One region of the Photobacterium sp. GB-72 genome, then DNA from elsewhere that is predicted to be linked to it. Evidence: riboswitches for the same ligand, from Rfam matches in the RefSeq annotation. Region 1 holds a riboswitch; the other holds the start of a gene.
What was found. Region 1 has a riboswitch for thiamine pyrophosphate ahead of thiB (thiamine ABC transporter substrate binding subunit). Riboswitches for the same ligand answer to the same signal wherever they lie in the genome.
Positions count from the first base shown of each region.

Region 1 (3,562 bases):
ATCATTTCAATCCCGTCAGCAGCCAGTTTTTTACGTGCTAAGCGTAAGCTACGACTCGTGATGAGGATCATGACGCCAAGACAAAATGCTAATAAGCAGGAAAATAGTGCGATATGGAGTGAGTTAGTGATTGCTGACCATAACTGCTTTTGTTCTAAGATATTAAATAATTGATGGTTAATACCCGATACAAAGACGGCTATGATCGGTGGTATAACAAACATTAACGCACAAATGATCCAGAATACATCCCAACATTTAGCGCGCCATGTATCGTTATAATTCACTACATTTTTGCTGATAGAGCCGTTGAGGGTGGAAAGCGGTTTAGCAAAACGTTGGGTAAAAAGTACTAATGAGCAGCAAAGTAGCATTTGCCATAAGGCTAAAATAGCCCCTGTCGCTAAATCAAAGTCATAACGCAACGCTTGATAAATGGCGAGCTCGATAGTGGTTGATTTAGGGCCACCGCCAAGCGACATGATCACGGCAAAGCTGGTAAAGCACAACATAAAGACTAAACCCGCGATATGCGGCAGTTGTTGGCGTAGTCGAGGCCATGCAATTAAGCGAAATTTACTCCAGCCAGTAATACCTAAATGCGCTGCAAGCTGATGTTGCTCTGCGGGGATACCATCGAGACTTTGCAGTAGAAAACGCACGGTCAGTGGCAGGTTTAAAAATACGTGAGCCAGTAAAATCCCGCTTAAACCGTAAATGTTTAATGGCGGTAAGCCTAGTATTTCTAGGTTATGGCTGATCAATCCACTTTTGCCATAAATCGATAATAACCCAAAAACAGCAACCAATACGGGCATCACGAGCGTCATCGCAAATAAACGTAATAGCAGAGCTTTTCCTACAAACTGCCGTCGTGAGAGTGCATAAGCAATCGGAATCGCTGGGATGATGCTAAATAGAGTCGACAAGATGGCTTGATAGAAGCTAAATCCTGTTACATGTCGCAGATAAGGATCATGCCATAGTGTTGATAGTTGCCAGTCGTTAGCTTGGCTGATTAAGGCGGTGAGCGCGGCAACAACAACAAGAGTGATCAGCCCGGCACTGATAATGCCGGGCAATAAGGTAATGCGTTTGTTCAAAGTCTTAAACCATTACTGAGTGAGGGCTTGCTGCCACTCTCGGATCCAGGCTTTGCGATGTGTTGCCACTTCGTCGGCACTAAATTCAAGTGCTTTGCTTGGTACGGTGAGTTCATCAAAACCTTTCGGTAGGCTTTGCTTTGTTACTGGATACATCCAGTTGTGGGTAGCAATTTGTGACTGAAAAGCATCACTTACAATAAATTGCATAAATTGATCGGCAAGTTTTGGATGTGGGCTATTTTTCATCTTCGCTGCCACTTCAACTTGCATATAATGGCCTTCTTTAAAGTTAGCCGCTTTGTACTGGTGCTTGTCTTCAGCAATGATGTGATAAGCTGGTGATGTGGTGTATGAAAGCACCATATCTGATTCGCCTTTTAAGAACATGTTATAGGCTTCAGACCAACCCTTAGTGACGGTCACGGTGTGTTTCGCTAGTTGCTGCCACATTTCAGGGGCTTTATCACCGTAGACCGATTTGATCCATAACATTAGACCTTGGCCAGGGGTTGAAGTACGAGGATCTTGATAGATAACGCTGATATTTTGATCTTTGATCAGAGCATCTAAACTCGCTGGTGGGTTTTTCAGTTTATCGCTGTCATACACAAAGGCAAAATAGCCGTAATCATAAGGGATGAAAGTATCATCACTCCAACCTTTAGGAAGCGTGAGCTTACTGGTATCAACATCACTTTTTGCTAATAGGCCGGTATTTTTCGCTTCTGTCATTAGGTTGTTATCTAGCCCTAATAACACATCTGCTTTACTGTTTTTCCCTTCAAGACGAACGCGATTTAAAATCGATACGCCATCTTCTAAAGAAACAAAATTGACCGTACAACCATTACATTGTTTTTCAAACGCTTTCTTTACTACAGGACCAGGACCCCAGTCGGAAGCAAAGGAGCTGTAGGTATAAACATTAAGAGTATTGTCTGAGGCGAAAGCTGAGCTTGCAACTAATGACAGAGAGATTAGGGGAAGAAGAGTGTTTATTTTTTTCACTATGCGCTCCGAGATGTCCTGCATCCTTGGGACAAAAATTGAAAGAGAGAGCGGCACAGGTTTGAGTGCTGTTGCATCATGCAATGGTCAGCGAGCTCGAAAGCATGTTCGAGCATCTCAATTCCTACGCCAGCATTACCTGGTTCAGGTTCAATGGGTCCTGCTATAAAGCACGTATGCCTAACAATCTCAGCCAAATGGCTCCCCAATGAGAACAAACTATTGTACCTGCAACTGTATCGAAGTTATAGCTTCTGATTAAGTTGCCAATTATAGATGTAATGGATCTGAGTGAATTGTAGGTTAGGCGTAATACGATAATGATTAAGGTGTTGTTGTAACTCAGTTAACGATCCAAAATCAGTTTGATACCAATCATAGATAGATGACAGTGTGATGCCATTTTTTGTTATTTTTATTGCTTTTTCACTATTAATAAAACGTGTTGCAGCTTGATCTAACTGGGAGTCTAATCGATCGCTATTAAACGCTTTAGGCAGTAAATCAGGACAACCAAGACTGGCACAGTTGACTGCGTAGTGGATCCTAGGATCTTGCCAGATAGGGCGTAAGATCCGATGTTCAATATCGTTTAAAGTTAGCTTTTTATTATTAATGGTAATAATGGTTTGATCCCATGGTCCAAAGCTAAATAAACCTCCCAATTTAGTGATTGATTTTACAGGGTAATTATCAATAATTAATTGAACGGTTAGGGCGTTATATAAATTAACCCAATAGGCAAATTGAACATCACGATTATAACGGTGAGGATTTTGGGCACTGAGTCGCTTAATATAAGTTGCTAGCTTTTGTTTATCTGCACTTGATACTTGGTTATAACGAAATAAGGTTTGATCCGGTTGAATGACAAGATATTTATCGAGTAGTTGCTGCCAATCTTGATGACTGATCTTGTTTGTGTTTTTAGGATCATGAGGTTGCCAATATGACCAGAGTTCGGATTTTGGCGCAGCAAAGATCGGCAGAGTGAATAACAGCAGCCAAGTGGCAATAACAATACGCATATTTTTCCTATTAATATAATAAGTAACAATATTGATTAAGACCGTAATAAGTATTGGCTAATTTCATTATCTTTTTGATATTTTAAATAAAAACGCCCTGTTTATATTAAACAGGGCGTCCGATTTCAGATGATGTACGATTACGCTAAGAAGCGAGGAATACGGTTTTCAAAGTCTGTAATTTTATCTTCGTGTTGCAGTGTCAAACCGATATTGTCTAAGCCATTTAATAGGCAGTGACGACGGAATTCATCAATTTCAAAGGTGTACTCTTTACCATCCGCACTGACGATCATTTTTTCAAGATCAACCGTGATCTGTGCGCCTTCATTTTCATCGACATACTTAAATAAAGTGTCAACGTCTTGCTCAGAGAGACGTACGGGCACCATTTGGTTATTGATCGAGTTACCATAGAAA
Region 1 covers NZ_PYNV01000016.1:70,586-74,147, reverse strand. Annotated here, with positions in the region: gene thiP (thiamine/thiamine pyrophosphate ABC transporter permease ThiP) at 1-1,103, opposite strand, end outside; gene thiB (thiamine ABC transporter substrate binding subunit) at 1,116-2,105, opposite strand; TPP riboswitch at 2,219-2,332, opposite strand; gene C9J40_RS16695 (DUF547 domain-containing protein) at 2,360-3,142, opposite strand; gene leuD (3-isopropylmalate dehydratase small subunit) at 3,283-3,562, opposite strand, start outside.

Region 2 (3,562 bases), on a different contig from region 1:
ATATTATCAATATATTGCTGCAAATCGCCCGGAATAAGGAACTTATCTTCAGCGGACGGTGTATTATCTAAGCTTAATGTGGCTTTTTCGATATCCGCTCGGCTTAGCTCTTTATTTTCAGACCACAGCGTAGCACGGTTTAACGTATTCCAAAGCTCACGAATATTACCCGGCCAGTGATGTGAAACGGTAAAATTTATTGCAGCATCGGAAATGTTTTTACTTTCAAACAGCGGATGCTTTTCCATCTGTTGATTGATGTCTGCCATGAACGTGGTAATGATGTCGGGAATATCTTCAGCGCGCTGCCTTAATGGCGGTAATGTGATAACGCCAACAGCGAGGCGATAAAATAAATCTTCACGAAACGTTTCATCAGACACCATACGAAATAAATCACGATGCGTCGCTGCGATTATCCGTACATCGATGGTGCGGGTAACGGTATCACCCACACGCGTGATCTCTTGTTGTTGTAACGCTCGTAATAGTTTGACTTGCACCACTAAAGGAAGCTCACCGACTTCATCTAAAAACAGTGTGCCGCCGTTTGCTTGCTCAAACAGTCCTTCATGATCACGCTCAGCTCCCGTGAAGGCTCCCTTTCTGTGACCAAATAAAATTGAATCGACGAGGTTTTCAGGTAGCGCACCGCAGTTGACGGCTTTAAATGGCTTTTGCTGTCGGAGGCTGGCTTGATGAATAGACTTTGCAAGTACCTCTTTACCCGTTCCGCTTTCACCTAATAATAATGCTGGTAGATCCGAATACGCTAAACGTTGCGCTTTTTTGACGGTTTCTTGCATTACTGCGGAGTTGGCGGTTATTGAGCTAAAAGCACCTTCATTTTTGGGGTGTTTAGAGACCAGTTGTGAAATCGCAGTAGATGAAGATTTCGCATACTCAGAGGCAAAATCTACCGGGATATCGACATTATTGATTTCCCCTTGTGGCGATGTTTGAACGAACTGACATTTAGCATTACCCTTGCCCAGCAGCACTGATACAACAGTCATGGCTGGGGTACCTGATGTCAGATTGATATACACCTGAGTCGCATCTGAGGAAACGTCACTCAATTGCTTTTGCATGACTTTCGTTATTGATAAATAATCAATCGGTGAAGTTAATCTGACACGTTTTATCTCTACTGATGTTTTAGAACGCCCAGCACATGCTAACTTTCTTTTTAACCAGTCCTTGTAGTCAAACCATTCGTCATCCCATGTACTCGCAAGAATAACGACACTATCAAGCATCGGCCCTCTAAGAGCGAGGGTTGCAATGGAAGCTGGTTTATCTAGCTTCATTTGATCTAAATCTGTTCTACCAAGCCAGCTAAGCAGAGTTGCCATTTTAACGTCCGTGATTTTAGTTTTGTTTATTTTAATCAATCTGATGCGGTAAAGGTGTGAGGTAATCTACAGTGTCTTAACCGAGCAGTTGCATAATACATAATATGTCAATGAAACTAATATTGTTTTTATTGCTCGGGTTCTTTGTCGGGGAATGATTATTTCACCTGACCATTACATCTTTGGTTTTTATCTAACATGAATGCTGATGTAACCCCTTATTTTATAAGTACGTGACAACAAAACGTTTATCTATTAGGATTTGAGAGTTAGTCGGGGGGCATTACGCTGAGATCACAATTTAAGTGGGACCCGTTGAACCTGAACCAGTTAACACTGGCGGAGGGAACTAAATAAACAATATCCGTATTGTTTAGCCAAGTTATCACTGGATCTCATCACTTCACATCAACCGATCCTTTCAGACTTGGCACCGGTTCCTAACGCGTAATTAGGAATCTGTTATGTCATCACACACCAATAATACATCCCATGTTACAACGCCTATCGTTTTAACTATTGCTGGCTCTGACAGTAGTGGTGGCGCGGGTATTCAAGCCGATATCAAAGCTATTTCAGCAACTGGTGGCTATGCTTGTTCGGTGATCACTGCAATTACGGCGCAAAACACCCAAGGTGTTAGTGGTATTCTTCCTATTCCTCTTGTGATGATAGAACAACAGTTAGATGCTGTTTTTACCGATCTCAACATTCAGGCCGTTAAAATAGGCATGCTTGCCGATAGTGACATCATCACGCTGGTTGCGAACAAAATAAAAGAGTACAAGCCACGCTATCTTGTGATTGATCCCGTTATGGTTGCCACCAGTGGTGACTTATTATTACAACAGTCAGCCATTAGTACATTAAAGCAAAAACTACTTCCATTAGCTGATCTCATCACGCCTAATTTAACTGAAGCCGCTGCGCTGACAAACAGCGAGATCCCACACAATCATACGGATATGTTGGGATTAGTCAGCAAACTGCGTGACATACAAACAAAAGCCATACTGCTTAAAGGTGGGCACCTAGAAAGTGATTCAGAAAGTAATGATTTATTAATATTAAGTGACGATATTATCGAGCTAAAAACAAAACGTATTGATACCCACAATACCCATGGTACTGGCTGTACCCTCTCTTCAGCTATTGCTTCTTACCTTGCTCAAGGTTATTCGATCGAACAAGCAACACAACGTGGCAAAGAATATATTACCTCTGCCATTTCAGCGGCTGATCAGCTCAATATCGGTAGTGGTCATGGTCCTGTTAATCATTTTTTTACACAGGATCAAAATAGCTAACAAGACATGAAACATCACGCAACATGATATAAAAAAGCGGTGATTTAACTCACCGCTTTGATTTATATAGTAAATATTATGTGATTACAGTTTTGTCCAAGCATCTTGCCAATAAGCACTGCTTGCTGGGGCATAAGAAGCACTTGAGCACCAACCTGAATTAGGCCACGGTTTACATTGGTATAACTGCTCATCGCTAGCACGAACAATATCCCCTTGTTGGTAAACTGTGCCCGCTTGATACGTTGGATATTCTCCCGGCGCAGGTGGCGTCACTTCTGGTTTGACTGAGGTACAACCTTCGGTTGCAATTTGTTTCCAAACACCCCACTCACCCGTTGTTCCCGGCTCTTCACCTTTTGTCCACCAACCTGCTAGCCATACCACACCGTTGTGGCTGACTTCATCTCCTGCAACATAAATACTTTGTGCACTCCATGTGTTTTCGCACACTGCGCTACCTTCAACCGTCACAACACGTTGCGCTTCTGTGGTTTGTTGTGCGCTGTCAGTAATACGGTAATTCAAAGTGTAGTTACCAGCTAGGCTCGTATTGACTTCACCTTTGATAATAATATTGGCCGTTATGTCGCCATCTTCTGCATCTTTTGCGGTAATACCTGTTTTTGCATCAAAGGTATCACCGAGTTGAATAGTCGTATCGCTAATCCCTTCTAACACAGGTTTTGCACTAAACACTTCAACTTTACGCGCAACAACAGATTCACTTAAAGCACTGTCATAAGCTTTGTAAGTTAGCGTGTAATGACCCACTTTATTGGTATCAACAGTACCTTCAACCACGATAGAGGCAGTGACATCACCATCGTAATCATCTGTCGCTGTTACTCCTGCAAGTGGCGCAAATAAATCACCATGTGCAACAACAATATCGTCAAC
Region 2 covers NZ_PYNV01000001.1:123,568-127,129, forward strand. Annotated here, with positions in the region: gene C9J40_RS00580 (sigma-54-dependent Fis family transcriptional regulator) at 1-1,355, opposite strand, end outside; TPP riboswitch at 1,620-1,720, shown strand; gene thiD (bifunctional hydroxymethylpyrimidine kinase/phosphomethylpyrimidine kinase) at 1,820-2,662, shown strand; gene C9J40_RS00590 (M66 family metalloprotease) at 2,747-3,562, opposite strand, start outside.
Region 2: linked by a shared signal. The riboswitch ahead of thiD (bifunctional hydroxymethylpyrimidine kinase/phosphomethylpyrimidine kinase) and the one ahead of thiB (thiamine ABC transporter substrate binding subunit) in region 1 are both predicted to bind thiamine pyrophosphate.